One region of the Paraburkholderia phenazinium genome, then DNA from elsewhere that is predicted to be linked to it. Evidence: predicted binding sites of a transcription regulator. Region 1 holds the regulator's gene; the other holds the start of a gene.
What was found. Region 1 encodes FliA, which starts transcription of late flagellar genes. Its sites were predicted from a motif close to CTAAAGTTTNNNNNNNNNNNGCCGNTA; they were not measured.
Positions count from the first base shown of each region.

Region 1 (14,834 bases):
TAAATCTGGTTGAACTGATTGCTTAGAGGACTGCCGCGACCGAAGTCAGGGCGACCGTATTGCCATTCGACAGCACGAGACTCGGTGCGCCGCCGGTACCCTGTACGACGCTTTCCACGGTACCCGGGGTCAGGGTCGTGCCAACGCCTGCAGCACCGTTGATCGTGCCGGTGGCGGTGATCGTGTAGGTGCCCGTCGGCAGTGCGGCACCCGTCGAATCGACCGGGGTCCACGTGACCGGCACGGTGCCGGCCGGTTGCGCGCCCAGATCGAGCGTGTTGACGATCTGGCCTGCCGAGTTCACGACGTTGACCTTCATGTCCGACGCCGCCGAGGCCAGCTGCACGCCGAATTCGGTCGCCTTGCCGGAGGTCACCGAAATGGAATTGCCTGGGGCCAGCACGCTGGAACCGATCAGCAGTGCAGCCTGCGAGGTCTGGCCTGCGTTGAGCTGCGTCGCCAGCGAGCTGAGCGACGTGTTCAACTGGCTGATGCCCGTCACGGTGTCGATCTGCGCGAGCTGCGAGGTCATCTGCGAGCTGTCCATCGGATTGGTCGGATCCTGGTTCTGCATCTGCGTAATCAGCAGCTGCAGGAAGGTGCTTTGCAGATTCGCACCCGAGGTCGCCGAGCTGCTCGAGCTGCTGCTCGACGCACTGCTCGCCGAGCCCGTGCCGTTCATGGTATCGAGCAGCGTCTGCGAGACCTGGGTCCCGCTGCCGCCGATGGTGGTTGAAGTAGTCAAGGAGGCGCTCCTCAGGTTCCGATCGTGAGTGTTTTCAGCATCAACTGCTTCGCTGTGTTCAAGGTTTCGACGTTCGCCTGGTAAGCGCGCGACGCCGAGATCATGTTGACCATTTCTTCCACCGGATCGACGTTCGGCATCGTGACGTAGCCGTTCGCGTCGGCCGCGGGGTTGCCCGGGTCGTAGGTCTGCTTCATCGGCGTCGGATCGTCGACCACGCCGGTCACCTGCACACCGCCCACCTGCTGGCCGGATGCGGTGCGCGCGCCGCCGATCGGGTTGACCGCGAACACGACCTGCTTGGCCTTGTACGGCTGGCCGTCAGGACCCGTCGTGCTGTCGGCGTTCGCCAGGTTCGACGCCGTCACGTTGAGCCGCTGCGATTCGGCCGACATGGCCGAACCGGCGACATTGAAAATATTCATCAGGGATGGCATAGCTTCTCCGACCTCTCCTGCCGGCAGGTTCCGGCTTGATTGTTTCCCGTGGGCGTGGTTTTTAGCGGTTACATCCAGCATGTGCGCCGGTCGTCGCACCGGACTCCATCAGGAGCCCGACGTGATCACCGACAGCATCGATTTGATCTGATTCGAAACTTCCGTCATGGCCGACTCGAAGTGCAGCGAGTTATCGGCGAACTGCACGCGTTCCGCGTCGAGGTCCACCGTGTTGCCGTCGAGCGAGGGTTGAGTCGGAATGCGGTACTGCAACTGGCCGTAGTCGTCACTCGGACCGCCGGTCGCAATCAGGCTGGCCTTGCCGGCCATGTGGCCCGGTTCGGTCGAGGCCATCGTCATGCCGCTCGTCACGCCGGCAGGTTGCGCCATCGCCAGCGTCGAGTTGTTCGATGCGCCGGTGCCGGTGCTGCTGCCGTCCGTCTTTCTCAGAGCGCCCGCGAGCGTCGACGAGAAATCGACGTCACGCGCCTTGTAGTTCGGCGTGTCGGCATTCGCAATGTTCGACGACAGCAGTTCCTGCCGGTAGGAGCGGACATCGAGCGCCTGACGGCCAAAGGCGAATTCGGCATCGAGTTTATCTAGCATGAAAAATCTCCGGATAACGTTCCCGCGTCTGGCGCTCGATCAGGGAGCACAACATCTGCGGCGACCCAAAAGGGCTTTTTGCATGAGATGCATCTTAGGCGGGGCAGGCAAGCGGCAATCTTCTGAATAACCGGGGAAGGTCGCCTCTATTCAACGTTTGCGCCAGGAGCCGCGTCACTAGAATGCAACTCGTACCCTTGCCTCACGCTGGAGATGCACGATGGCCCGATCCACTCCCGATGTGCTGCCGCCGCGGCGCCGCATCGTTGCACGACACACTGCCGCCTGGCTGGTGTGTGCCGTGGCGGGTGCGTGGTGTGCGTCTGCGGCATTGGCCCAGGAGGCCGGCGGCCCGATCGTGATTCCCGGTCCGGGCGAACAGAACCCCGCCGATCTCGCGCGCATGACCGCGCTGGCGACTTCCAGCAATGCCAGCCCGCGGACGATCAACCCGCAGCTCGCGGCGACGCTCGCACCGCCTGCACAGTCTTCGACGCCGCAATCGACCGACCGCTTTACCAGGCTGTCGAACGCGAGCGGTGCCATTGTGATTCCGGGTACCGATGAGGCATCCGCGCCCGGCGCGCCAGATGTTCCGGCGAACACGACGGTCATCCAGCAAGCCAGCCCGGCGAATACGGCCAGCCTTACCCGCGTCAATATGAATCCCGCGCTCGCCGCGAGCCAGGTCGTGCCGGTGGTCGTCACGTCGATGCCGGCGCGTGCGACGTACGGCGCCGCACTGCGGCCCGTGAATGCCGCCCCGGCTGCCGCACCTGTCGGCGTACCGGCCGTGGCACCCGCCGTGACCGCTGCGAGCAGCGTCGAAATCGACAGCCTCGCTTCGCGCGGCGAGCCGCCCGAACTGGGCGCAAGCGCGGCAGGCCGCAATCCGGCGCCTCACGTTGCTGCCGCGCCGGCTCAAACGACACTCCCCGTAAAGAATCAGGCGCAGGCGCTGGCGGAAGCCGCGCAGCGCGCGCAGGCAATTCAGGCGCTGCAACAGGCTCAGGCGGCTCAGGCCGTTCAGGCGCTGCAGCGAGCGCAGACTCCGCAACCGGCGCCCAAGCCGGTGGTGGCCGCCTCCAGGGTTCAACCGGTCCAGACTGCTGCCGCAATTCAGGCATCGCAGCCGGCTCAGGCCAGCCAGCCCGTGCCCGAAGGTCAGGAAGACGGCCAGCTGATCCACACCGCCGCGCTGGACTTTCTCAAACAGCAGGCCAATGGCCTGCCGGGCCAGGTCGAACTGAGCGTTGCCCAGGCTTTCCCGCGCGGGCTTGCCGCCTGCGACACGCTGCAGGCGTTCATGCCGCCCGGCGCGCGCCTGTGGGGCCGCACGACGGTGGCGGTGCGCTGCACGAGTGGCCACCCATGGACGGTCTGGCTGCAGGCGAAAGTCTCGATCCATGCGACTTACTACGTCGCCGCGCGGGCAATGATGCCTGGCGAGGTGATTTCCGACGCCGATCTGGTTCCTCGCGACGGCGACCTGACCCTGCTGCCGGCGTCGATCGTCACCGTGCCGTCACAGGCAGTCGGTTCGGTCACGTTGATGCGCGTGAGTATGGGCTTTCCGCTGCGTCAGGACATGCTGAAGAGCGCCGCCCAGGTGACGGCCGGACAGAGTGTGCGGGTGGTGGCGCAGGGCGACGGCTTCTCGATTTCGTCGGAAGGCAGCGCGCTCAGCAATGCGACGCCAGGGCAACCGGTCAGGGTGAAAACCTCAACCGGGCAGATCCTGATGGGAATCGTGAAGGACAGTTCGACGGTCCAGATCCAGATGTAGATACCCGGGATCTGAACCTGAAAATGGCGCCCGTGACAGTGGCGTTCAAAGGGTTTTGGGGGAAGAAGGCGGCCGGTGGGGCCGTTACAAACGGATACATCGATTGAGCTAAAGTTTGGTTTCTTGAATGCCGTTAAAGGAATCAAATAGTTCAGGAAGCCAATCGTGAAAATCGATTCCACCACCAATAGCATGCCGGACAGTCTGACGGGCAGCGCGGCAACGCGTACCCAGCAGGACAGCTCGGCCCCGGCGGCTTCGACCGCCCAAAGCGCGGCAGCCGCCGCGCAAGCCGCCACCGGCTCGGGTGGCGACGCGAATGTGAGCCTGTCGGGCCTGTCGTCCAGCCTGCGCAGCCTGGCGGCATCGGGTTCGGCAGACATCGACACCGCTCACGTCGAATCGATCAAGCAGGCCATCAAGAACGGCACGCTGACGATCGATCCGGGCAAGATTGCTGACGGCGTGCTCGACACGACGCGCAGTTTGTTGCAAACGAGAGCCCCGGCGACCGGCAATTGAGGTTGGACGCCGCGAGGCGTCACCTTGAAACCCGGCCCGCACGCTTTGTGCGGGCGCCGTGAGAGCGACTTGTGATGAAAGACGCGCTGCTTGCCACTGTGATCGATGAGTACTCGACCATCGAAGAATTCGCTTCTGTTCTGGCTATCGAGCAGAAAGCGCTAACCCAGGTGGAACCGGCCGAGATGTTGCGGCCGGTTGTCGAAAAGAAAACCGAACTGGTCGGCAAGCTGGCCTCGCTCGAGAAGATCCGCGACGCGCAGCTCGCCGAAATGGGTCTGCCGGCCGGATGGAACGGCATCGAGCTAGCCGCCGGGCGCGACCCGAAGCTCGCCGAGCAGTGGTCGTTGCTGCAGCAATCGGTAGAGCGCGCACGCCGCTCCAACAAGACCAACGGTGTGCTGATCCGCACCCGCATGGAATACAACCAGCGCGCCCTCGAGGTGCTGCAGGTGCGTCCGAAAAAGCCCTCGCTGTATGGGCCGGATGGACGAGTGCCAGGGTTCGGCGGCCTGTAATTCCGGACGCTCCCCCGCTCATCGAACTCCAATCCAGTCTGTCCTGAATGCTCGCTGAGTCGGTCTGACCGTTTTCAGACCAACTCAGCGCAGCCTGCCGTTTGGCGCCTGTCCGCCACCTGCGCTTGCCGCACTTTTCCTGCTTTCCTCTCAGCACAAAAAAAGCGCCGTCCCTTTACATCGGGACGGCGCTCATTGCGCTTGAATCATGAGCGGCGGGTAACGGCGGTGAACCGCCGGCCGCCGTGGTGTTACTCCGCTTCAGCCTTGGCCCAGGCCATCTCGCGCAGACGCGTGCGCAGCCGTGCAACCGCCTGGCTATGCAGCTGGCAAACCCGCGATTCGCTAACTTCCATCACCGCACCGATCTCGCGCAGATTCATGCCGCGTTCGTAGTAGAGCGACATCAACAGCTTTTCGCGTTCCGGCAGACGCTCGATCGCTTCGACCAGCGCCGAGCGCAGGCTTTCGTCGAGCAGTGCCGAGAGCGGGTCCGAATGATCGACGCAGTAGCGGTCGAGGAACGGCTCATCGTCGGCGGAGCGATCGAAGTCTTCGTAGTAGATCAGCTGGCTGCCATGCAGGTCCTGCAGCATCGCCTGATACTCGTCGAGCGGCATCTTGAGGTGACCGGCAATTTCCGTCTCGCTCGCCGAACGGCCGAGTGTCTGTTCGACCTGATGCACGGCCGTCTCCACCTCGCGCGAGGTGCGGCGCAGGCTGCGCGGCAGCCAGTCGTTGCTGCGCAACTCGTCGAGCATCGCGCCGCGGATCCGCTGGCTCGCATACGTTTCGAACTGCGCGCCCTGGTCTTCCTTGTAGCGACTCGCAGCATCCAGCAGGCCGATCATGCCGGCCTGAATCAGATCGTCGAGATCGACACTCGCCGGCATCTTCGCTACCAGCTGCAAGCCGAGCCGCCGCACCAGCGGTGCGTATTTGGTCAGAACCTCGGCTTGGGAAATCTTTCCCTGAGCGTTGTACATCGTGCTCCCCTTGTCCGCGCCCCGCCCTTCAGGCGTGCTGCACAGACGGTTGGTCGGCGTGTTGCGCCGCTGTTACTGCCGCCGGCGCCACCCATTGGTGACGTGACGACATCGCTGGCCGCATTGGCCAGTACTGCAATTCGGCGGCGAGGTGCCGATAGTCCCGCGCAGCAGGGGTCGACGGAAACGCGTCGACCACGCAGCGCGACAGTTCGAGCGCCCGGGCCATGCGCGGGTCGGCGGCGATACAGCCCGCGCCTTCCAGCGACACAGTCAGATAACGCCCCGCCACCCCCGCGAGGTTTTCAAAAGCGGTGTGCGCGTCGGTGACGCTATGCACATGGTTCACCAGCACCCGGAACTGCCCGATGCCGTGCGCGTAATGCAGCCGCTTCATGCAGGCATACGCATCGGTAATCGCCTGCGCAGCGACGCGCGTGACGATCAACAGGTCGTGCGCCTGCATCGCCAGCGCAGAGAGCTGGCCGAGCCGGTCGAGTTGCGCATCGATCAACACGATGTCCGCGGGACCGTCCAGCACCACACTCAGTTGCGCCGCCGTGTAGCCTTCGCGATTGCTGCGCGAGGCGCTCAGCACTGAAAAGCCCAGTGCATGACGCGCTACGGCGGCGTCGAGCGATATCTCGCCGCGTACCACGGCGGCGAAGTTGGCCGCCCCCTGTACGCCGCCGAGCATGGCGCCCACCGAGTAATCGCCAAGGCACTCGTCGATCACGAGTACATCCTTGCCCTGCTCCACGAGTGCCGCCGCCAGATTGACGACGGTCGTGGTACATCCGACGCTGGTCGAACCGCCCGTTACCGCCAGCACTCTTGAACCGCTGCGGGCCAGCAGGCGCCGCAGTCCTTCTGCCTGATCCGAGACGACCTTATCCAAAGCGGACCTCGTGCAGTTCGGCCGTCGAGCGTGCTGAGAGCGCCGAAAGCAAGGCCGGAATATCGTCGTCCTGCGGCACGAACGGCGAACTGTCGCGCGGAATGCAGAAAGCGCTTTTGATCAGGAATTTCTTGGTTGCGACGTACAGGTTCTCGGGCACCTTCTGCCCGGTCGAGACGTAATGCACCGGCAGCTTGTAGCGGATCACCGTGTCGAGTACGCCGCCCAGGTTGGTCGCTTCATCGAGCTTGGTGAGGATGCAGCCGGCGAGCGGCTGTTGATCCGGCCCGCGCTGATAGGCCTGCACGACTTCGTTGAGCGTGTCGCCATGGCACGTTGCGTTCAGCAGCAGCAGGCGCTGCACCGGTTGTCCGGCGCGGCACAGCATGGCGATCTGGTCGGAGACGAGGCGGTCGCGCTGGCTCATGCCGATCGTGTCGATCAGCACGATGTGCTTGTTGCGCAGCTCGGCGAGCGCCAGTTGCAGATCGGCGCCGTCCTTCACCGCGTGAACCGAAACGCCGAGGATCTTGCCGAAAATGCGCAGTTGCTCGTGACCGCCGATCCGGTAGCTGTCGGTCGTCAGGAGTGCCACCTTGCTGGCGCCGAAGCGCATCACGCAACGCGCGGCAAGCTTGGCCGTGGTCGTGGTCTTGCCGACACCCGTCGGGCCCATCAGGGCGAACACGCCGCCGCGCTCCATCAGCGCGTCTTCGTTTTCCATGATCGGCAGGTTCGACTCGAGCACGTTGCGCACCCAGTCCATCCCGCCTTCCATGTTGTCGATCTCGGGCGGCAGGTTGTCGACCATCATCTGCACCAGTTGCGCGGAGAAACCGGCGGCGAACAGGTGCTTGGTGAGCGAGGCGCGCGTCGGGCTGCGACGCTGGCGGTCGGCCCACAGGAGACCGGCGAAGTGTTCCTCCATCATGCCGCGCATCGAGGAGAGCTCGCTCATCACCGTTTCGTTGACGACCTGCTCCATGCGAGCCTTGATCGCTTCGGTGACGCTGGCGGTGGTGCCGGCTGCGGCACGTGCGTCGTCCGCCGGAGTGGCCGGGCTCGGCTTCCTGCTAGCGCGGCGCGCGGCGAGTTGTGCAGCTTCGCGGGCCCAGTCGGGCGTGTCGGCGAGGTTCGACGGCTGACGCGTGCCGACCTGGATGTCGACCGGTGCGCCGAGGCCCTTGGCCATCGCGGCGGCCGGTGTCATCGACGAAGGCCGTGCGCTGTAGGCGCCTTGCTGCTTGCCGGCGATATTGCGGGCGTGGTCGATCAGCCAGGGATTCGTTTCCGCTATCGTGCGCGGCGTGGCCGGCGAGAACGGCATAAACTGCGGCGCCGGGACGCCGGCGGCTTTCAGCACGTCGGCGCGGATGTCGTCGCCCGAGCGCGGCATCTGCGGCATCTGCGCCTGCGGTGCGGCTTGCATCGAAGGCGCGCTTTGCGCCGCGTGAGCGGCTTGAGCCTGCGGCGCGAGCGGTGCGGCCTGAGCCGACGAAGCGTACGGCGAGGCCGTGGCCGGCTCTTCCGTTACGGCTGCCTGTGCGGGTGCAGCGGCTTGTGCCGGCGCGTTGCTGGCCGACATGCTCTCCGTGCCGGCTTCCGGGCTTGCGCCGAACACCGACGAAAACACGTCCGGCATGCCGCTCGCGTACGGATTGGACTGCATCATCGGCGTGCTGCGCGGTGCCGGTGCTGCCGGGCTCATCGCAGGGGCCGCGCTGTTTGCGCTGCTGCCGTTATTCGCGCCGTTACGCGCCTTCGGAGCGATTGCCGCGAGCTCGCTATCGGCGAGCGCCACGATCTCGACGGTGCCGTCTTCGATCGTGCGGTTCGACAGCACGACCGCGTCGGGGCCCAACGCCTCACGAACGAGGCGTAGCGCGTCACGACTGGTAGCACCGACAAATTTACGAATGTTCAAGCTGGACCCCCGATGAGGTTGACGGACCGGCGACATACCGCTTTCCATTGAGATCGATTATTGCGAAAGATGTCGAGAGACCATCGCTTGATAAAGACAGGGAAAAGCAGGCAATTCGCGTGATGGGTAGTACGCCGGGGCCGCGCTGCAAGGGTCCCCAAATGAAAACCGGCGCCTGAAGCGCCGGTCTGAAGCGTGAGCGGGTTAGCCTTTCCCGCCTATCAGATTCACCACCTTGACGTTGCGGGTGTCGGGCACCTCCGCATACGACAGCACCTTCAGCTGCGGCAGGTTGCGGCGCAGGAAGCGCGCCAGCATCGGCCGCAACGCGTGCTGCACCAGCAGCACCGGCGCGAGCCCGAGGTTCTGCTGGCGCGTCATGGCCTGTTGCGTCTCGGTCATCAGCGTGTGCGCGAGACCCGGTTCGAGACCAGGGTTTGCCCCAGTCGAAAGCGCCTGCGAGAGCACGCGTTCGAGGTTCGAATCGAGGCCCATCACCTGCATGTCGCCGGTGCCGGGGAACCACTGTTGCGTGATCGCGCGGCCCAGCGCCAGACGCACGGCTGCCGTCAGCTCGTGCGCGTCGGTAACCTTCGGCGTGTGCTCGGACAGCGCTTCTAGGATCGTGCGCAGGTCGCGGATTGGCACACCTTCTTCCAGCAGGTTCTGCAGCACCTTCTGCAGCGTGGTGAGCGAAAGCGCCTTCGGAATCAGATCGTCGACCAGCGACGGCGTGTCCTTCTGCATGCGCTCGATCAGCGCCTGGATTTCGCGGCGGCCGAGCAGCTCGGAGGCGTGCGTGACCACCAGGTGATTCAGGTGCGTCGCGACCACGGTGCTCGAATCCACCACGGTATAGCCGTACACCTGGGCCTGCTCGCGCAGATTGGTGTCGATCCAGATGGCCGGCAGGCCGAACGCAGGATCCTGAGTCGGCGTGCCCGGCAGCGCCGCGCTCACCTGCCCCGGATTGATGGCCAGCCACTGGCCCGGATAGGCCTCGCCGACGCCGACCTCGACGCCCTTCAGCGCAATCCGGTAACCATTGGGGCGCAGTTCCAGGTTGTCGCGGATGTGGATCACCGGCGGCAGGAAGCCGATTTCCTGCGCGAACTTCTTGCGGATGCTCTTGATCCGCTTGAGCAGTTCGCCGTCCGAATTCTTGTCGACGAGCGGAATCAACCGGTAGCCGACTTCGAGACCGAGCGTGTCGATCATCGTCACGTCGTCCCAGCTTGCTTCGGTGTTTTCGGTCGGAGTCAGCGCAGCCGGCGCCACTGTGGCGAGGGCCGCGGTGCTCTTCGCTTCCGTCGCACGCTTCTTCATCATCCGGCCAAGCTGGATCAAACCACCGCCCAGCAGCAGGAAGGCGAAGTGCGGCATGCCCGGGATCAAGCCCATCAGCACCAGAATGCAGCCCGTGATGATCAGCACGCGCGGGTTCGTAAACAGCTGCCCCGTCAGCTGCGTGCCGATGTCTTCGTTGGTGGCCACGCGCGACACGATCACGCCGGCGGCGGTCGAGATCACCAGCGACGGGATCTGCGCGACGAGGCCGTCACCGATGGTCAGCAGCGTGTAGTTCTTGGCGGCGGCGGCGAAGTCCATGTTGTGCTGGACCACGCCGACGATCAGCCCGCCGATGATGTTGATCACCATGATCAGCAGGCCGGCGATCGCATCGCCTCGCACGAACTTGCTGGCGCCGTCCATCGAGCCGTAGAACTCGGCTTCCTGCGCGACTTCGAGGCGGCGGCGGCGCGCCGCGTCTTCGTTGATGATGCCGGCGTTCAGGTCGGCGTCGATCGCCATCTGCTTGCCGGGCATCGCGTCGAGTGTGAAGCGCGCGGACACTTCGGCGATCCGGCCCGCACCCTTGGTGATCACCATGAAGTTGATCACCATCAGGATGATGAACACCACGATCCCGACCGCGAAGTTGCCGCCGACCAGGAACTGGCCAAACGACTCGATCACCTGTCCAGCGGCAGCCGGGCCGGTGTGGCCTTCGAGCAGCACGACCCGGGTGGAGGCCACGTTCAGCGAGAGGCGCAGCAGCGTCGAGAACAGCAGCACGCTCGGGAATGCGGCAAAGTCGAGCGGCTTCATCGTGTACATGCTCACCAGCAACACCATCACGGACAGCGCGATGTTGAAGGTGAACAGCAGATCCAGCAGGAACGGCGGCAACGGCAGGATCATCATGCCGAGGATCATGCAGATCAGCACCGGCCCTGCGAGTGCCCGCAGGTTGGTGTTGCTCAGCGAGTCCGGCCGTCGGGACAGGAAACCGGCGCGTGCGTTCATGCGGAGGCTCCAGATGCCTTGTCGTCTTCGTTAAGCGCTTCGGCGGCTTCCTGATCCGCCTCTTCGTCGGATACCGGACCCTGGTCCAGATCGGCGGGAACTTCGAGTTCGGTCGGGGCAACCGGCACCACGCCGCCTTCGGTCTTGAAGCGGCGCAATTGATAGACCCATGCGAGCACTTCCGCGACCGCGCCATACAACTGGCCCGGAATTTCGCGGTCGAGATCGACGTTGTGATACAGCGCCCGCGCCAGTGGCGGGGCTTCGAGCAGCGGCACGTTGTTCTCCACAGCAAGCTGGCGAATCCGCGCGGCGACGAGGTTCACCCCTTTGGCGACGACGCGCGGCGCGCGCATCTCGCCGTCGCTGTACTGCAGCGCGACCGCGAAGTGCGTCGGGTTGGTTACCACCACGTCAGCCGTCGGTATCTTGGACATCATCCGGCGCCGCGCGGCTGCGCGCTGCTGCGCCCGGATGCGGGCCTTGAGTTGCGGATCGCCTTCGTTTTCGCGGTGTTCGCGCTTCACTTCTTCCTTCGTCATCCGGAGTTTCTTGTGGTAATTCCAGATCTGATACGGGACATCGAGCGCTGCCACGAGGAACATGCCGGCGACCGTCATGCCGCAGCACACGGCGATCAGGTGAGCCGCATTGGCGAGCGCCACGGTGAGCGGCTGGGTCGCGAGCGCGAGGATCTCCTCGCGGCGGTTCCAGACCGAGACGCCTCCGACCCCGCCCACGACGATGGTCTTGGCGAGCGACATGCCGAGCTGGATCGGCCCGTTGATCGAAAAGATCCGGCCAAGGCCGGCCATCGGATCGAGCCGGCTGAATTTGGGTTGGAGCGCTCCTGAGGAGACGTGCCAGCCGCCCAGCGCGAGCGGCGAGAGCAGCGCGGCGCCGCCGGTCAGGGCGAGGATCGGCACCAGCGCACGGAGCGCCTGCATGCCGTCGACACTTGCGCCGATCAGCATGCGCCGGGTTTCGAAGACGCTGTCGTGGTTGAACATGAGCGCGCCGCGCAGCATCGATCCGAGATGATCGCCGATGCTCCCCGACAACGCCCAGACGCCATAGAAACCGGCCGACAGCAAGGCAAACGAGACCAGTTCCCGCGAACGAACGATCTGCCCTTCCTCCCGTGCCTTCTCCAGGCGCCGGGGGGTGGCGTCTTCTGTTTTTTCGAGGTCGCTTTCCCCTGCCACGCAGCTCTCCAGACGGTCGAGGCACCATGCCCAATTCCAGTGAGAGCGATTATTCCTGCAGAACTCAAGCCATGATCGGCGGATAAGGACGGGGAAACGGGGGTATTTCGGGAGATGGAGCGGCGCGGGGGGCCGCTACGGGCGGGAGGGGGAGGGGCCGGGCGAGGAGCCGGGGGGCGCTGCCGCCGAGGGCCGCCCGTTCCGGGGCCGGGAGGCGTGGAACGGGCGGAACGGGGCGCCGTGGACCCTGGATCAGTAGCCGACGTAAGGTGCCTGGCCGCCGCTCGCGGTCTGGTCGATGCCGAAGTACATATAACGGCCGTAGAAGAACGGCAGGCCGATGTCGAAGCTACCCGAGGTGCCGATCTGGCCAGCGAGATCGTTGAAGGCGTAGTTGTTGCCGTTGCTGAACAACGTCGACGCGCTCAGGATCCCGACGTTAGCCGCAGCGGAGACGCCGTTCAGGCCAACCACGGTGACCGTGCGCGTCTGCGCCGTCGAAGGGCAATAGAAGCCGCTGAAATTGCTGCCGCACAACGCCAGGGTGCTGTCGGTGAAGAAGTAAGCGTTCGAGCCGGAATCGAAGAAGGCCGACAGCGTGCTGCCGTTGAACGTGCTGTTGTTAAGGTCACCGAAGGCATCGGTCGTGAAGGTCTTCGCCGCCGCGAGCGCGTTGTTCGACTGCGTGCCGATGCCGAACACCAGCGTACCGGTGGCTGATCCAGCTCCGTTGTTCGAAACGGGCGCCATCTCGACAATCACGCCGTTGTTGTCGGTGGGGAATTTCGTGACCGGGTTCGTCACCTGGTTGGCATTCGGCACCTGAGCGGTCGTGCAGCTCGAGCTTGAGGTCGTACACGCGTAATAGTTGCTGAACTGGGCAAAGGTCGTCGAACTCGCGCAGGTCGCGCCGCAATCGTAAGGTGCGTTGCCAATGCCAAGAATGCCATTGGCGCCAAGCGCGCTGGGAGTGTTCTCTTCGGAGCCGTTGGCACAGCCTGTCGGCACACTGTTGTTCAGGTCACCCAGCACCTGGACCGGAATGCCGGCGGTCGTGGTCTCGCCGCCAATTGTTACGGTTGCCGTGCGTACCGAGCCCCACGAAAAGCCATCCGCGAAATTCGTGCATTCAGCCAGCGTGCCGGACGCACCGCTGGGGATAGCAGCGTCAGGCAGCGCAACGCTCAACACGCCGCTGGCGATCCGCAGCCCATACGAACCGGTATCCACCTGCACATTTGGAATGGTCTGGCAGGTACTCGTCCCGGGCACGCAAACCGTGACGCTCACCGTCGGAATGTTGATGACGTTCGCCACGCCCGTGCTCACCGTGATCGCGGCGGTGTTGGCCGCAGTCGCCGCAACCGGCTGTGCGGTCGGGCTGGCCGGCAACGAGCCGTTATTCGCACTCGACGAACTGGAACTGTTGTTGCTGCCACCGCCTCCGCCACACGCGGCAACCAGCGACACCAACGCGACCGTCACCGCGACCTGCGCCCACCCTCTGAGCTTTGCTGCAAATTGCATGTCTCGTCTCCCGTCCGTCACTGTCAGTGGATGTCGGAACCGCTGACGCCGGCAGGCAGCGCCTGCGGCAGCCATGCATCACCCGAGAATGCGCCCATATGGCCACCGGAATGGACCACCAGGCCGCTCTGCTCGACCGCGACCGGACCGTGGCCGCCGCGCACCGCGCGCACGGCCTCGACACCGGCCAGGTATTGCGGGAAATAAGTACCGAGCAGATTGTTCAGATCAGGCATTTGCGGCCCGTTCCAGCCGAGGCCGAAGACGGTGCCGTCCGCGGCGAGATACTCGCGCACGACTGTGCCGCTGCCGTAGGTCGTCTGACGTACGGTGTATGAAGAACTGCTGCTGGCTGCGGAGGCGGCGCCGGATGCGGCGTGTAGAACGGCGACAGGGGAAACGGTCTGGGAACTGACGGACGCGCCGGCGGGCGGCGTCATCGGACTCCCGCCCAGCGCCGCATGAGCGGACTGAACGGCGGGCACCACGCAGGACAATCCGAGCGCTGTCATGACGACGGCGCGGCGTACACGACTCAGCATAGCCACACTCCTCCCGGTCAACTGCGATACGGCCCGTGCATCGCACGTGCGCTCGCATTTATCCAAGATCATACGGTACCGGGCCACTGCTCCGCAGGAAGGTTTCCTCCAGGGTGCCTGGCCGGGGTATCCGCTATGCGCGATGGCTAGCCGGCAAGAAACCTGCGCCCGGAGTGCGGGACGGTACACGGCGGCGCCGAACGCTGTGGAGCGGGGCGCGTGCCATGTTCGACCGCCGGGAGCCGGCGCGGTTCAGATGTGGAAAGCTGTTCGAAAGCCGTGTCAGAAGCCAAGGCTCGCCAGCAGATCGTCGACTTCGCCTTGATCCTGCATCACGTCGGCCTTGCCTTCCGGGTTGATCTGCGGCCCGTTCAGCAGGTTCTCCGGGCTGCCGGTCGACGAGGGTTCGGCCGCCAGCGCCGCTGCCGTTGCTGCGAACTGCTCGCGCCGTTCAAGCGCGATGTTCTCGATCAGCACGCCGAGCAGTTGCTGCTCGATCAGATACACGACCTCGGTGATCTTCTTGATGACCTGGCCGGTCAGATCCTGGAAGTCCTGCGCCAGCATGATCTCGAGCAGCTGCTGGTTGGTGGCCGTCGTCACCTCGGGCACGCCACGCAGAAAGGTCCGCGTGTCGTTCATCAACGCGCGCACTTCCTCGCGTTCGATCGGCGCCGCATACCATTGCTCCCAACGCGCGTCGAGCACCGCTGCGTCCTGCTGCAACTGCTCCTGCAACGGCTTGGCGACCTCGATCGAGCTCAGCACCTTTTCGGCTGCCTGCTCGGTCATGTTGGCAATGTACTTCAGACGGTCGCGCGCGTCGGGCAC
Region 1 covers NZ_FSRM01000001.1:542,784-557,617, forward strand. Annotated here, with positions in the region: gene BUS06_RS02620 (flagellar hook assembly protein FlgD) at 23-745, opposite strand; gene flgC (flagellar basal body rod protein FlgC) at 757-1,182, opposite strand; gene flgB (flagellar basal body rod protein FlgB) at 1,291-1,788, opposite strand; gene flgA (flagellar basal body P-ring formation chaperone FlgA) at 2,009-3,574, shown strand; gene flgM (flagellar biosynthesis anti-sigma factor FlgM) at 3,740-4,096, shown strand; gene BUS06_RS02645 (flagella synthesis protein FlgN) at 4,171-4,614, shown strand; gene BUS06_RS02650 (RNA polymerase sigma factor FliA) at 4,866-5,600, opposite strand; gene BUS06_RS02655 (MinD/ParA family ATP-binding protein) at 5,629-6,498, opposite strand; gene flhF (flagellar biosynthesis GTPase FlhF) at 6,491-8,422, opposite strand; gene flhA (flagellar biosynthesis protein FlhA) at 8,627-10,729, opposite strand; gene flhB (flagellar biosynthesis protein FlhB) at 10,726-11,934, opposite strand; gene BUS06_RS02675 (DUF3443 family protein) at 12,187-13,461, opposite strand; gene BUS06_RS02680 (DUF2844 domain-containing protein) at 13,485-14,003, opposite strand; gene cheZ (protein phosphatase CheZ) at 14,286-14,834, opposite strand, start outside.

Region 2 (14,834 bases), on a different contig from region 1:
TTACGCGGCGAGCAGGCGCGCGATATGTGGCGCATGCTGGTCGCGCGGGCCCAGGATTTTTCCCTGACGTTCGACGCCGTCACCGCAGATGAGCGTACCGGTCGTGCGCACTGGGTGGCGCGTTATCTTTTCAGTCAGACTGGCCGCGAGGTGGAGAACCGGATTCAGGCGCAATTCGTGTTTAGGGACGGGCGCATCGTCGAGCATCGCGACAGCTTCGATCTTTGGCGGTGGTCGCGGCAGGCATTGGGACTCAAGGGCGCCTTGCTCGGCTGGACGCCCTTCGTGCAAGGGGCAATACGGGCGCAGGCGAAGAAAGGCCTCGATGCTTATCGGAGCAAGCGCGGCTGAGTCCGGGCACGACGTTGACCCTGATCCGAATGGCCTGTCCACCTGGCCTACTTGCGTGAGATTGGCGGGTTGATGCAGTATCTCGTTGAGAGCGAGCGTTGCGTGTGAGCGGAAATTCGCCGCCTACCCGCGCGCCGAATAAACCCGAACAAACAATACCAAGGGACGAGTACTTATGCCTGTCGTGGATGCGGCCTGGGAAGATTGGCTGGCCACCAATGCGAAGCGTGGCTGTACCGTGGATTCCATGGTCGCAGCCATGATGGGGGCGGGTTTCGATCAGTTCTCCGCTAGCAGCGCGGTGCAGCGCGCGGTGAGCTCCGCAAATATTGGCGGTGTGGTCACCGCAACGGCTAATGCCGCGGGCGCCGTGGGCGTGGCAAGCGGATCGAACGGAACAAACGGCCCGAGTGCCTTCGGCTGCGCTGATCAGGCAAGAACACCGGGCGGCATCGTGGCAACCGCAGGCACCGAGGCGAGCCTCGTCAAAGCGGTACAAGGCACGTACCAGTACGATGCATTACCCGTGGCAAGCGGCAATCTGATCCGCGCGTACGATCGCGATGTGAAGGTGGTGATGCGTTGCGAGCGGCCACAAGTGGTCGTCTTTGCCGACGTGCTTTCGCCTGAAGAGTGCACCGAGATGATGGAGCGTTCGCGGCATCGTCTCAAACGCTCGACTACGGTCAATCCGGACACCGGGCAAGAAGACGTGATCCGCAATCGCACCAGCGAGGGTATCTGGTTTCAACGCGGCGAGGACGCGCTCATCGAGCGTCTCGACCAGCGGATTTCCAGCGTGATGAACTGGCCGGTGGAGAACGGCGAGGGACTGCAGATTCTGCATTACAACACCAGCGGCGAATACCGTCCGCATTTCGACTATTTTCCGCCCGATCAACCGGGCAGCGCGGTGCATACCGCACGCGGCGGCCAGCGTGTGGCGACGCTAATCGTTTATCTCAACGACGTGCCGGATGGTGGCGAGACCATTTTCCCTGAGGCAGGTTTATCGGTTACCGGCAGGCAGGGTGGGGCGGTGTACTTCCGTTATCTGAACGGCTTGCGGCAACTCGATCCGCTGACCTTGCATGGCGGCGCGCCCGTGTTGGGCGGCGACAAATGGATCATGACGAAGTGGATGCGGGAGCGCGAGTACGCTTAGGGGACTCGCTTTCCCGCTTTCCCGTCCCCCGTTGCTTTACCCCGCCTGCAGCGCCTTGCTGCGCTCGTCGTCCGCCACTTCGCGCAGCACTGCATCGAAGAAATGCGCTTGCGCATCAGCATCCGAACGGGCATACGCACGATTGATGCCGCTGATTACGGCGCGGATCGAAGCGGTAATCAGATTCGCATCGATGCCCACGCCGAACGCGCTGCCCACTACCTGCGCACCGGCCATTTCGGCAATCGCGATTGCCTTCGCGTCCGCGCCCTGAGTAAGCGCACGTTCTTCGTAGTGCTGGATCCGCACAGGGGTGCGCAGCGCATGCATCAACGCGTCGAGCGGGCCGTTGCCTTCGCCTGCCAGCACGGTGCGCTTACCGGCTATCTCCACCGTCAGCTTGATGCGCTCGCGCCCGCCGTCTTCTGACAGCGCATGGCCGATGTAACGCAGCGGCGTTTCACCGCGCACGTATTCATCCTGGAACACTTCCCAGATCTGCTGTGCGGTGACTTCCTGACCGCTATCGTCGGTGAGTTGCTGGACGGCCGAGCTGAAGTCGACCTGCAGTCGCCGCGGCAGCACAACGCCATGTGTCTGTTCGAGCAGGTAAGCAATACCGCCTTTACCGGACTGGCTGTTGACCCGGATGATCGAATCGTAAGTGCGGCCCAGATCGCGCGGGTCGATCGGCAGATAAGGCATTTCCCACAGCGCGTCATCCTTCTGCACGGCGAAGCCTTTCTTGATCGCATCCTGGTGCGATCCCGAGAAGGCGGTGAACACCAGATCGCCGACATACGGGTGACGCGGATGCACCGGCAATTGCGTGCATTCCTCGGCGGTGCGCGCGACTTCGTTGATGTGCGAGAAATCGAGTCCCGGGTCGACGCCCTGGGTGTAAAGATTGATCGCCAGCGTCACGAGGTCGACGTTGCCGGTGCGCTCACCATTACCGAAGAGACAACCTTCGACGCGGTCGGCACCGGCCATGACGGCCAGTTCAGCCGCGGCGACTGCGGTGCCGCGATCGTTGTGCGGGTGAACCGAAAGCAGCAGCGAGTCGCGCCGCGCCAGGTTGCGGTGCATCCACTCGATCTGGTCCGCGTAGAAATTCGGCGTGCCGACTTCCACCGTGGCCGGCAGGTTGACGATGGCTTTGCGCTCGGGCGTCGGCTGCCAGACATCGAACACGGCATCGCACACTTCCTTGGCGAAATCGAGTTCGGTGGCGGTGAAGGTCTCCGGGCTGTACTGCAGCGTGAAAGCCGTCTCCGGGGTGGCATCCACGAGACGCTTCATGGTGCGTGCCGCGTTCACGGCCAGTTGCTTGACACCGTTACGGTCGAGCCCGAATACGATCTTGCGGAATTCCGGCGCGGTGGCGTTATACAGATGCACGATCGCACGCGGCACGCCGCGCAGAGATTCGAAGGTGCGCTCGATCAGGTCGTCGCGCGCCTGGGTCAACACTTCGATCGTGACGTCATCCGGAATGTGGCCGCCCTCGATCAGTTCGCGTACGAAATTGAAGTCGGTTTCGGACGCCGATGGAAACGCCACTTCGATTTCCTTGAAGCCAATCTGCACCAGCGTCTTGAACATGCGCATCTTGCGTTGCGCGTTCATCGGCTCGAACAGCGCCTGATTGCCGTCGCGCAGGTCGGTGCTCATCCAGATCGGCGGGCGCGTGATGGTGCGCGACGGCCAGGTGCGATCCGGCAAGTTGACGGGGGTGAACGGGCGGTACTTGGTAGCAGGATTTTTCAGCATGATGGGCTCGTGGGTTCGAAAAACGGGAGACGCAAAGGAACGGGACGAAGCACGGCCGCCGGTTGGGCAACCGGGGCAAGGTCAGCAAAACTTGGGAATTAACTGCGCTTCAGATGCGTTAGATGCGGGAAGCGCGTAGCAGCAGACCTAGCCCGGTAGAGCGGGCTAGTAGTAGGAGGGATAGCAGGGTCTGTGCGGCGAACATGGGCGTAATAGGATCACAAACGGCAGGGCCAGTCAAGCGGCGTTTGCTCGTGTGCCTGCTTGCGAGGCATCGGCGCTTGCCCCTGTCGCTGTCATTGGCCGGCAGTGTTGCCGAGCGGCCGGGCGGCCAGGTCCTTCAGCGCCGACCAGCAGTTGTTGTAACCCATGCGCAGGATCATCAGGCCGATCACACCGGCCGCGACGTGATCGAGCATCGGCAGGCCGGCCATGCTGCCGAGAATGCCCATCATGGCAACCAGCGCCGATACCGCGTCGAGTCTGGCGTGCCAGGCACTGGCAAGCAGAACGCCAGAATGTGTTCGTTGAGCCACCGACCGCATATAGCGGAACAGCGCTTCCTTGGCGAACATGACGAAGACCGCGACCACCAGCGCGCTCGCACGCACGCTGGTGCTAACAGTGAGAATCGTGGCGGGTCCGATGCTATGCCACAGCATCTCGCCGGCGGTGCCGATCAGCAGCACGCCGATGACTAGCGTCGCGAGCGATGCATGGAAGCCGCCGTCGCTGTTGGGAGCACGCCGGCCGGAGGCCGCAGCCGCGCCGAGAAACAGCACGGCGATGACGACGCCGTCGGCGGCGAGATCGCTGAGCGTATGGATACCGTCAGCCACCAGGCCGTCGGAATGCGCGAACAGGCCAATGACAATCTGCATGGCCATCAGCACGGCGTTCAACACCGCACTCATATAAGCGGCCTTGAAGGAACTGCCGCGTGACTGTCGGGGACGCTCTGACGGCGATGTCATTGGGAGGACGGTTTCGAGTGATTTCGAGTAGTGCAAGCAAACTAACCGTCCAACGTTGCGGGGATGTGACAGGTGGGGCGCGGTGGCAGGCTTCTGCCTGGCTTACGTCCACGCCATTGATCACGCTCAGGAAGCGTCCTGGCGCCGCGAGCCTCCGCCGACGCTCTGCCCCGCGTTGTGTTCCAGCTGCCAGTAACCCCACACCGATGCGAGCGTCACCAATCCGGCGCAGAGAAAGGCGATGCGGAAGTCATCGAGCGTAAAAACATGCCCTGAGGTCTCGCCGTTGAACACGGCGGCACCGCGCAACGCCACCGCGCCGAAGGCAATGCCCAGGCCGATGGTCATTTGCGCCGCCGCGCTCCACAGCGTGCTGGCCGCGCTCATCTGCGGCTGGGCGACGTCTGCGTAGGCGAGGGTGGCGAGCGTCGTGAACTGCATCGAGCGCGCCACGCCATATCCGAATATCACGATCAGCACCCAGGCGAGCGGCGCCTGTGGCGTCAGCAGGCCGCAGGCGATAATGAAGACGCCGGCTGCGGCGACGTCGACGATCGACACCATCCGGAAGCCATAGCGCTGCAGGATGCGCGTGGTCAACGCCTTCATACCCAGGTTGCCGAGCGCGCTCGCCAGCAGCAATAGCCCCGACTTGAACGCGGACAGACCGAAGCCGATCTGGAACAGCAGCGGCATCAGATACGGCACAGCGCCGATGCCGATACGTGTGAACGAACCGGTTATCACCGTCACCGAGAAAGTGGGAATCCTGAGCGTCGAGACGTCGATCAGCGGATGCGGATGGCGCTGTGCATGCCGGAATGCCACGAACCCGATCACCAGACCCGCTGCCACGAGGGCGCCTGCTATCCACGGATTTTCGCCGGGCTGGCTGGCGAGTTCGGCGCCGTACAGGATCGAAGTAAGGGTGGCGCCGCTCAGCAGCAGGCCGACGAGATCGAGCGGGCGGCGCTCGCTGCCTTTCAGGTTGGGCACCAGTGCGACCACTGCCGCCATCACCGCGATGCCGAACGGCACGTTCAGCAGAAAGATCCAGCGCCAGTTCGCGTAGGTGGTGATGAAGCCGCCGATCGGCGGCCCGACCACCGGCGCGACGATCGCCGGCCACGTAATGGTCGAGATGGCCTGCATCAGGCGGCTTTTCTCGGTGCTGCGCACCACGATCAGCCGGCCGACCGGGACCATCATCGCGCCGCCCATCCCTTGCAACAGACGCGCGGCGGTGAATTCCGTCACGTTTTGCGACATCCCGCACAACACCGACGCGACCGTAAACACGCCGATCGCGCTAAAGAAGACCGTGCGCGAGCCGCACCGATCGGCAACCCAGCCGCTTACCGGGATGAAAATCGCCAGCGCCAGCATGTAGGCCGTCATGCCGAGGCTGAGGCTGTTCGGACCCACGCCGAACGAACGCGCCATCTGCGGCAGGGCGGTGGCGATCACCGTGGTGTCCAGATACTCCATGAAGAAGGTCGCCGCGACGATATAGGGCAACCAGCCGATGAAGCCGGGGCGTTTCTGGGTGTCGGTCATCGCGGTCCGTTTGCGAGGAAAAAGTGGAAAAGTAGAAGTATTGCCGAAGACGGCCAAAGCCGGCATCCGGGGCCGGGATTTCTCCTGGAAGGAGAAATAGTCAAATCCAATGATGACGATTTAAACAATCAACTTTTTCTATTAAGTGGATCCAGACATACTGTCATCACTTTCTCAACCACGTACCAAAAGAGGACGCATCAGATGCCGATCATCAACAGCCAGATCAAACCTTTCAAGGCAACCGCTTACCACAATGGCGACTTCCAGACCGTTACCGACGAAACCCTGAAGGGCAAGTGGTCGGTCGTCGTGTTCTACCCGGCTGACTTCACGTTTGTTTGCCCGACCGAACTGGGCGACCTGGCCGATCGTTATGCCGAATTCCAGAAGCTCGGCGTCGAGATCTACAGCGTGTCGACCGATACGCACTTTACCCACAAGGCATGGCACGACACGTCGGACACGATCCAGAAGATCAAGTATCCGATGATCGCCGATCCGACACTGGCCATCTCGCGCAACTTCGACGTGCTGATCGAAGAAGAAGGCCTGGCGCTGCGCGGCACCTTCGTGATCAACCCGGAAGGCGAGATCAAGCTGTGCGAAATCCACGACAACGGCATTGGCCGTGATGCCGGCGAGCTGCTGCGCAAGGTGCAGGCTGCGCAATACATTGCAGCGCATCCGGGTGAAGTGTGCCCCGCCAAGTGGACGCCGGGCGCTGAAACGCTGACCCCGTCGCTCGACCTGGTCGGCAAGATCTAAGCGCTCCCGCTTGGCTCAGCCTCATCGCAGTACACGCCACTCGCTGGCGTTTCTCCGTGCGGACCGTATCACGCGCAATGCAGCTTCATGTGCATACGGCCCGCACGGCTCCTCGCCACGCAATGTGGGTGGCGCCCGGAGCCCAACCCTCGTCACGGAATTCGAATAGCCATGCTGGATGCCAATCTCAAGACTCAGTTGAAATCGTACCTGGAAAAGGTCAGCCGGCCGATCGAGATCGTGGCCTCGCTCGACGACAGCGCCAAATCGCAGGAACTGCTCGCACTGCTGAACGACATCGCGACGCTGTCGGCGCGCGTCAGCGTGATCGAGCGACGCGGCGACGCGGAGCGCAAGCCTTCGTTCTCGATCGGCGAGCCGGGTAAGGACACGGGCATCCGCTTTGCCGGCATCCCGATGGGACATGAATTTACGTCGCTGGTGCTGGCGCTGCTGCAGGTGGGCGGCCACCCGGTCAAGCTCGACGACGCGGTGATCGAACAGATCCGCGAACTCGACGGCGACTATCAGTTTGAAACGTATTTTTCGCTGACCTGCCAGAACTGCCCGGAAGTCGTGCAGGCGCTGAACGTGATGGCGCTGATCAACCCGCGCATCCGCCACGTGGCGATTGACGGCGGGGTGTTCCCGAACGAAGTGGAAGCACGCCAGATCATGGCCGTGCCGACGATGTTCCTGAACGGCGAAGTGTTCGGCCAGGGTCGTAGCGGCGTAAAGGAAATTCTCGCCAAACTCGATACCGGCGCAGGTGCGCGTGCGGCCAAGGAACTGGCGAAGAAGCCGGTGTTCGATGTGCTGATCGTCGGTGGCGGCCCCGCGGGCGCTGCGGCGGCGATTTACTCGGCACGCAAGGGCATCAAGACGGGCGTGGTTGCGGAACGCTTCGGCGGCCAGGTGCTCGACACGCTCGCGATTGAAAATTTCGTCTCCGTTCAGGAGACCGAAGGACCGAAGTTTGCCACGGCGCTCGAACAGCACGTGAAGAGCTATGAAGTGGACATCATGGACGTGCAGCGTGCTGAAGCACTGGTTCCGGGCCGCATCAACGAAGTGCGTCTGGCGAGCGGCGCGGTGCTGAAGGCGAAGACGATCGTGCTCGCCACCGGTGCGCGCTGGCGCGAAATCAACGTGCCGGGCGAGCGCGAATATCGCAATCATGGCGTGGCTTACTGCCCGCACTGCGATGGCCCGCTGTTCAAGGGCAAGCGCGTCGCGGTGATCGGCGGCGGCAACTCGGGCGTGGAAGCGGCAATCGATCTGGCCGGCCTCGTGCGCGAAGTCACGCTGATCGAATTCGGCGCGCAACTGCGGGCTGATGAAGTGCTGCAACGCAAGCTGCGCAGCCTCGCTAACGTGACGATCGTGACGCAGGCGCAGACCACCGAGATCACCGGCGACGGCAAGAAGGTCAACGGGCTCGTCTACAAGGATCTGCGCTCGGGTGAAGCGAAGCAGGTCGAGCTGGAAGGCGTGTTCGTACAGATCGGTCTCGTGCCGAACACCGAATGGTTGAAGGGCACAGTCGAACTGTCGAAGCATGGCGAGATCGTCGTCGATGCGCGCGGCGCGACGTCGGTGCCGGGCGTGTTCGCGGCTGGCGACGTGACGACGGTGCCGTTCAAACAGATCGTCATCGCCGTGGGCGAGGGCGCGAAAGCATCGCTCTCCGCCTTCGATCACCTGATTCGCAATAGCGCGGATGACGAAGCGGAAGTCGAGGACGCTGCGGCGCTTGCGGAGGCCTAAGTTTTCTTCGTGAGCGGCAGGCGGTCCTGATTGGACTGACGAAAGCCAGCTGCCAGTTGTTGCCTTGCAATGAAGCCCGCCTTTGTGCGGGCTTCATTGTTTTCGGTTCCCGCATCGAAGCCGGTGGCGCTTGAGCTCCTTCGGGGCATCTATACACCCGTTTCATTCACACGATTGACGCAGGCCCTCACGGGCGCGGCCCGCGCTGCTTTGTTTGGAGCTCGCCGCCTGGATTCAATTCTTGGCGAAGTGGCTCGTCTCACCATATAAATCTGTGAATCGGAGCAGACCTTTCGCGGCAGCCAACCGTGCGCATTTCAACGCGTCCGAGTGGGCTTAAGGACGAAGGGCAACATAAAAGGAGACAGAGATGGCCTCTTCGCAAACGGCGCCCGCGCGTTGGGTCGACGGCAAGCGCTACCTTTGGCTGCTCGGTGCGCTGACCATCACGTTGCCGCTGCACGCGGCCACTCTTGCGCTGCTCACGGGCTGGCATATCTTCTGGTGGTTTGGTCCGATCTTTGTGTTCGGCATTATCCCGGTGCTCGACTACGCGATCGGCGACGACCCCAGCAATCCGCCTGAGGAAGTGGCGCCCGTGCTCGAGCGCGAGCGCTATTACCGGCGCATCGTCTACCTCGCGACCTTCATCGAATACGTCTCGTTCTTCGGCGCAGTGTGGATCGTCGGAACCCATGTGCTCGCCTGGTACGACTACCTGGGGTTTGCGCTCTCGCTCGGTTCGGCGACCGGCGCATCGATCAATACTGCTCACGAACTCGGTCACAAGACCGACCACTTCGAGCGCTGGCTGGCGAAGGTCACGCTGGCGCCAGTCGCCTATGGACACTTCTTCGTCGAACACAACCGCGGCCATCACGTGCGGGTGGCGACGCCGCCCGATCCCGCCAGCGCACGCTATGGCGAGTCCTTCTGGGCGTTCCTGCCGCGCACGGTGTTCGGCAGCATCGCATCGGCGTGGCGGCTCGAAAAAGAGCGGCTCACGCGCAGCGATCATTCGCCGTGGAGCTGGCGCAACGAGGTATTGCATGCATGGGCGATGACCGTGGTGCTATGGGGTGCGATGATTGTTCTATTCGGCAAGGTCGTGATTCCGTTCCTGCTGATCCAGGCAATATACGGCGCCTCGCTGCTCGAAGTGGTCAATTATCTCGAGCACTATGGATTAGGCCGCAAGCAGTTGCCGAACGGCAAATACGAACGCTGCCGCCCTGAGCATTCATGGAACAGCAATCGCGTCGTCACCAACCTGTTTCTTTACCAATTGCAACGCCATGCGGATCATCACGCCAATCCGACGCGCTCGTTTCAGGCACTGCGTCACTTCGAAGGTGCGCCGCAATTACCGTCCGGTTACGCGACGATGATCATGGTGGCTTATGTGCCGCCGCTGTGGTTCCGCGTGATGAATCCGCGTGTGGTCGCGCATTATCGCGGCAATATGGAGCACTCCAATATCAAGCCCGCAATACGCGAACGCGTGCTGGCAGAATTTTCCGGAGCGGTTACGAGTTGATGTTTGATTCGCCATTCGCGAACATCAAACGTTTGCGCCATAAAGGCCATATTTACCGATAAAAAAAAGAGACCAAAGCCGCACAAGGCCTGGACGCGATCGATAAATTTATCGCTTAAGAAATTCGCTGCGCTGCCGAAAACAGAGCTATTAACCGGGTGGAACATTTCCCCGTGCGGCGGGGAATCCGGGTTCAAGCAAACCAGGGATGCGCCGTTACCTGCACTCGGCGCAGGTCAATCAGGTTTGCACCAATCAAGAACATAGAATCTCTCCGGAGAGGCGCAGCCACGCGCGCCTGCTCCGGTGCGGATTATCGAGAGGGGCACCGCTACGCTGAACGAACTGGTCCGGCGTGGAAGTGCAGCAGTTTAAATCCGCGTTTGAAACGGAGAGGCCATGTTTGTTGCGATCGGATGGGTATTGGTGTTGGGGTCGGTGATCGGTAGTTTTATCGGCGTAGGAGGACATCTTCCTGCCCTGGTTCAACCATTCGAACTCCTGTGTATTTTCGGTGCGGCGATAGGGGCGTTTGTCGTCAGCAATCCGGTCACGACGCTGAGAAAGACGCTCAAGAGTTTGCCTACCTGCTTCAAGGGCGGCGGTTATACGAAAGAGAAATATCTCGAACTGATCGCGCTGCTGTTTGAACTGCTCCAGAAGGCACGCAAGGAAGGCATGATGTCCCTCGAGGCGGATGTCGAGGCGCCCGAACAAAGTGCGCTGTTCCAGAAGTATTCGCATGTTCTGCAGGACCATCATCTGCTCGACTTTATCGTCGACTATCTGCGCATGATGTCGAGCGGCAACGTGAACGCGCTCGAAATGCAGGACCTGATGGACGAGGAACTGGAGACGCATCACGCGGAGGCCTCCGTCGCGGCCAATGCGATCCAGAAGATGGCCGATGGGCTGCCGGCGTTCGGGATTGTCGCCGCGGTGATGGGCGTGGTGCATACGATGGGCTCGGTGGGAGCCGCACCCGCGGTGCTTGGCGAGATGATCGCCGGTGCGCTGGTGGGCACTTTCCTTGGCATTCTGCTCGCGTACGGATTCATCGGGCCGCTCGCCGACCTGCTCAACGCGAAGGGTCGCGCCGCCGCCAAACCGTTTCAGTGCGTCAAGGCCGTGCTGCTCGCCTCGATGAGCGGCTACGCGCCGCCCGTTGCGGTGGAGTTCGGCCGCAAGGTGCTGTTTACCGCGGACCGGCCGAGCTTCAAGGAGCTCGAAGACGCGGTGCGCGCCACCAAAATGCCGAAGGCGGCCTGACCAGGATGAGGGAGACGAGTCATGGCTGAGAACCGGTCGGGCGGTAGCGCGGGGGAAGCGTCGGCGCCCATCGTGGTGCGGCGTCTGCGCAAGGGTGCGGCACACGAGGCCCATCATGGTGGTGCATGGAAGATCGCCTATGCCGACTTCGTGACGGCCATGATGGCGTTTTTTCTGCTGATGTGGCTGCTGGGCTCGACCTCGCAGTACGACAAAGAGGGCATCGAGGATTACTTCAACACGCCGCTTTCCACCTTGCTGGGCGGCAAGGAAGGCACCGGTGCGGCGCGGCCGAGCGTGGTGCAAGGCGGCGGACGCGACGCCTCGGACAGCCGGCCGGGCGTGGCGCACAAGAGTCAGGTCCAGCCCGCCCCGCCTACGGTCAGCCCGCCCGCCATGCAGATGGATGCGCAGCGGCTTGCGCAGCTCAAGGCGAAAATCGGTGCGTTGATCGAGCAGACGCCATCGTTGCGCGCCTACAAGGAGCAGATTCGTCTGTCGATCACCGACGAAGGTTTGCGTATCGAGATCGTCGATTCGCTGAAGCGGCCGATGTTCGCCTCGGGTAGTTCGAAACTGGAGGACTACGCGCTGACGATCCTGCAGCAGATCGGCGCGTCGCTCAACGATGTGGACAATCGCGTGTCGATTGCCGGCCATACAGACGCCGTGCCTTACTCGGGCGGCACCGCCGGCTATTCGAACTGGGAGCTTTCCAGCGACCGCGCCAACGCCGCAAGGCGCGCGCTGGTGGCAGGGGGCTTAAGGGAGGACAAACTGTTGCAGGTGCGCGGACTGGCTGACGTGTTGCCGTTGGACAGAAACGTCGCCGACGAACCGACCAACCGCCGCATCAGCATTCTCGTGTTGAACAACGCTGCGGTGCAGGCGTTTTTCCGCGACGGTGGCCGCACCACGGTCGACGAAGCAGCGGCCGCGAGCGGGGTGTTGCCCGCAGCGCTGACAAAGGAACAAACCGGCAAGATCAGCGCGCCGTAATGCGTCTAAAACCCAGGGCGGCGATGCGAGATCGCCACCCTGGCTGTTTATGCTTCGTGTGCTGCCGACGCTTCCTGCTGCTGCGCAAACTCATCCGCCTGAGCGGCGCAAACCGCCTCTGCGAAGCGCTGCAACGAAAGCAGCGATCCACTCACGCTGTGATAGGTTTCACGGCCAATCCGAGCATCGAGCAGAATCTGCAAACCCGCTGCTCTGGCAATTTTCATGATATCCACGGCCGATCCTTTATCAAGCGGCGTGCAGACTGCATCCCCGTATCGATCAACTCTTCCCGTCAGGCGGCGGCATATTGACACGATCAGGCCCACGTACTGGACGTAGCTTCATGGAAGCCACAGAGCCATCGTAGTTCAGTCAAATATGCCGCCATGACGGGAACAGCAGGTAATAACGGATGCAATTCGTGCGTTCGCCGCGCGGCGCTCAGGACCAGAGTTCCGACATCTCGATGTTACGCAGATCGAACACCAGTACTTCGGCGTCGTGACCCTGTGAGAACGTCAGAACCTGTTCATTGCGGACCCGTGCACCGTCGCCTTCACCGAGCGTCTGACCGTTCACGTCGACGCTGCCGCGCGCCACGTGGACATACGCATACCGGTCAGCCGCCAGTTCCAGCCGGGCGCTCTCGTCGCCGTCGAACAGTCCGGCATAAACGCGCGTGTCCTGCTGCACCACCAGTGACTCCTTCGCGCCATCCGGCGAGATCACGAGGCGCAGCGCCCCGCGCTTTTCCGCTTCGCCGAAACGGCTCTGCTGATAACGCGGCGGCGTGCCCTTGAGCGCCGGTGCAATCCAGATCTGCAGGAAGTGCACAGAGTCGTTACGCGAGTGGTTGTACTCGCTATGGGCGACGCCCGTGCCCGCGCTCATCAACTGGATGTCGCCGGGAACGATCACCGAGCCGGTACCCATCGTGTCCTTGTGTTCCAGCGCACCCTCCAGCACGTACGAGAAGATTTCCATGTCGCGGTGCGGATGCGTGCCGAAGCCTTTCGACGGCGCGACGCGGTCGTCGTTGATCACCAGCAGATCCGAAAAGCCGTTCTGCTTCGGGTCGTGATAGTTGGCAAAGGAAAACGTATGACGCGAACTAAGCCAGCCGTGCTCCGCGCGGCCGCGTTGATTGGCGTGTCTGATGTCGAGCATGTTCTTTCTCCTTGATGTGCGATCCGGCGAGGGTTGTCGTCCGTGATCCATGTAGAGCAGTTTACGTCAATCAATGTGCTTATAATCGTGACGTAATCAGAAACACTGTCTCGACATGGTTGACAATGGGGCGGTAGGCGACACCACAGACGGGCGACCATGATCAACACCCAGGAGCGAGCCAATGCAACTCGATGACATGCGGATTTTCGTCGCCACGGTTGACGCGCACAACTTCACTACCGCAGCCAACCGGCTGTCGCTGTCGAAGCAGTTCGTCAGTCGCCGCGTCATGGCGCTCGAAGAGGCACTCGGCGTGCGGCTCCTGATCCGCAACACGCGCAAGCTTGCCGTCACCGAACTCGGCCAGGAGTTCTACGAGCGGGCCAAACGCATTCTCGGTGAGGTGCAAGAAGCCGAGCAGGCCATGTCGCTGCGGCGGGCGTCACCTCATGGGCTGCTGCGGGTGAGTGCGCCGATGTCGTTCGGCATGGTCCATCTGTCGCCGCTGGTAGCGATGTTCCTGAAGAAACATTCAGACGTGCGCTTCGACATGGAGTTGAGCGATCGCACCGTCGATGTGGTGGGCGAGGGGTTCGACATGGCGATCCGCATCGGCACGCTGGCCGATTCGACGCTGATCGCGCAAAAGCTCGCGGAAGTCCGGATGGTGGTCTGCTGCAGCCCGCACTACCTGCGCCGGCGCGGTACGCCCGCCGCGCCGGCCGAGCTCGAGCGGCATGCCTGTCTTCTGTATGGACACGGCGGCCCAGCGAGCTGGGAGTTCGTGCTGGACGGCGCACACAAGGCCGTGGAGGTGCACGGACCGCTGCGTGCCAACAACGGTGAATTGATCCGCGATGCGGCGCTTGCGGGGCTCGGCATTGCGCGCCTGCCGGATTTCATCGTCTCCGCCGCGCTTAAGGCCGGTCAGCTCGTCCCCGTACTGGAGCCGTTTCTGCCGCGTGCAACCGCGCTTTTTGCAGTCTATCCGCAGCATCGGCAAAGCTCGATTACGATCCAGTCATTCACCGCATTTCTGCGCGAGCAACTGGCGAAGACTTTGACTCACTGAGGAAGTGACGCAAATCGACGGGCTCGACCGCTCGACGTTTCGATCAGGCCCGGATATTGCACTCGTCGAGCCTTGCAGATATTGGCAGGATGGGGCCAGAAGTCGTCGCAGCCGGCAAGTTCGGCCAGCGGCGACATCAAATGCCGCCATCGGCCAACTCATATGTACCAGCCGCTGAAAGAATTACATGCCCAAGCATGGCTGCGTGGCAATCGATACAGCCTCGCGGGATCTGGAAAGCGGCCGGTCAATTCATTCGCGACCAGCGCGATCGGAGGATGGGTGTCGAACGGACATATAACGCGGGCGGCCCGGAGCCGTTCCAACAAAAAAGCGGCCGCAACGCCATGGTTGGTTGCTGCCACTGTCGCCGGCATGAGCGTGATCGCGACGCCAGCCAAAGCTCAAACGCCGGCGCCTTTGCAGGAA
Region 2 covers NZ_FSRM01000002.1:2,968,230-2,983,063, reverse strand. Annotated here, with positions in the region: gene BUS06_RS33155 (nuclear transport factor 2 family protein) at 1-351, shown strand, start outside; gene BUS06_RS33150 (2OG-Fe(II) oxygenase) at 527-1,516, shown strand; gene leuA (2-isopropylmalate synthase) at 1,553-3,289, opposite strand; gene BUS06_RS33140 (cation diffusion facilitator family transporter) at 3,586-4,203, opposite strand; gene BUS06_RS33135 (MFS transporter) at 4,390-5,820, opposite strand; gene ahpC (alkyl hydroperoxide reductase subunit C) at 6,025-6,588, shown strand; gene ahpF (alkyl hydroperoxide reductase subunit F) at 6,760-8,355, shown strand; gene BUS06_RS33120 (alkane 1-monooxygenase) at 8,726-9,892, shown strand; gene motA (flagellar motor stator protein MotA) at 10,292-11,161, shown strand; gene motB (flagellar motor protein MotB) at 11,183-12,160, shown strand; gene BUS06_RS33105 (hypothetical protein) at 12,208-12,387, opposite strand; gene BUS06_RS33100 (pirin family protein) at 12,605-13,330, opposite strand; gene BUS06_RS33095 (LysR family transcriptional regulator) at 13,515-14,405, shown strand; gene BUS06_RS33090 (MipA/OmpV family protein) at 14,781-14,834, shown strand, end outside.
Region 2: a site for FliA is predicted at 10,085-10,111, ahead of motA (flagellar motor stator protein MotA). Genes of this name have one in related genera too.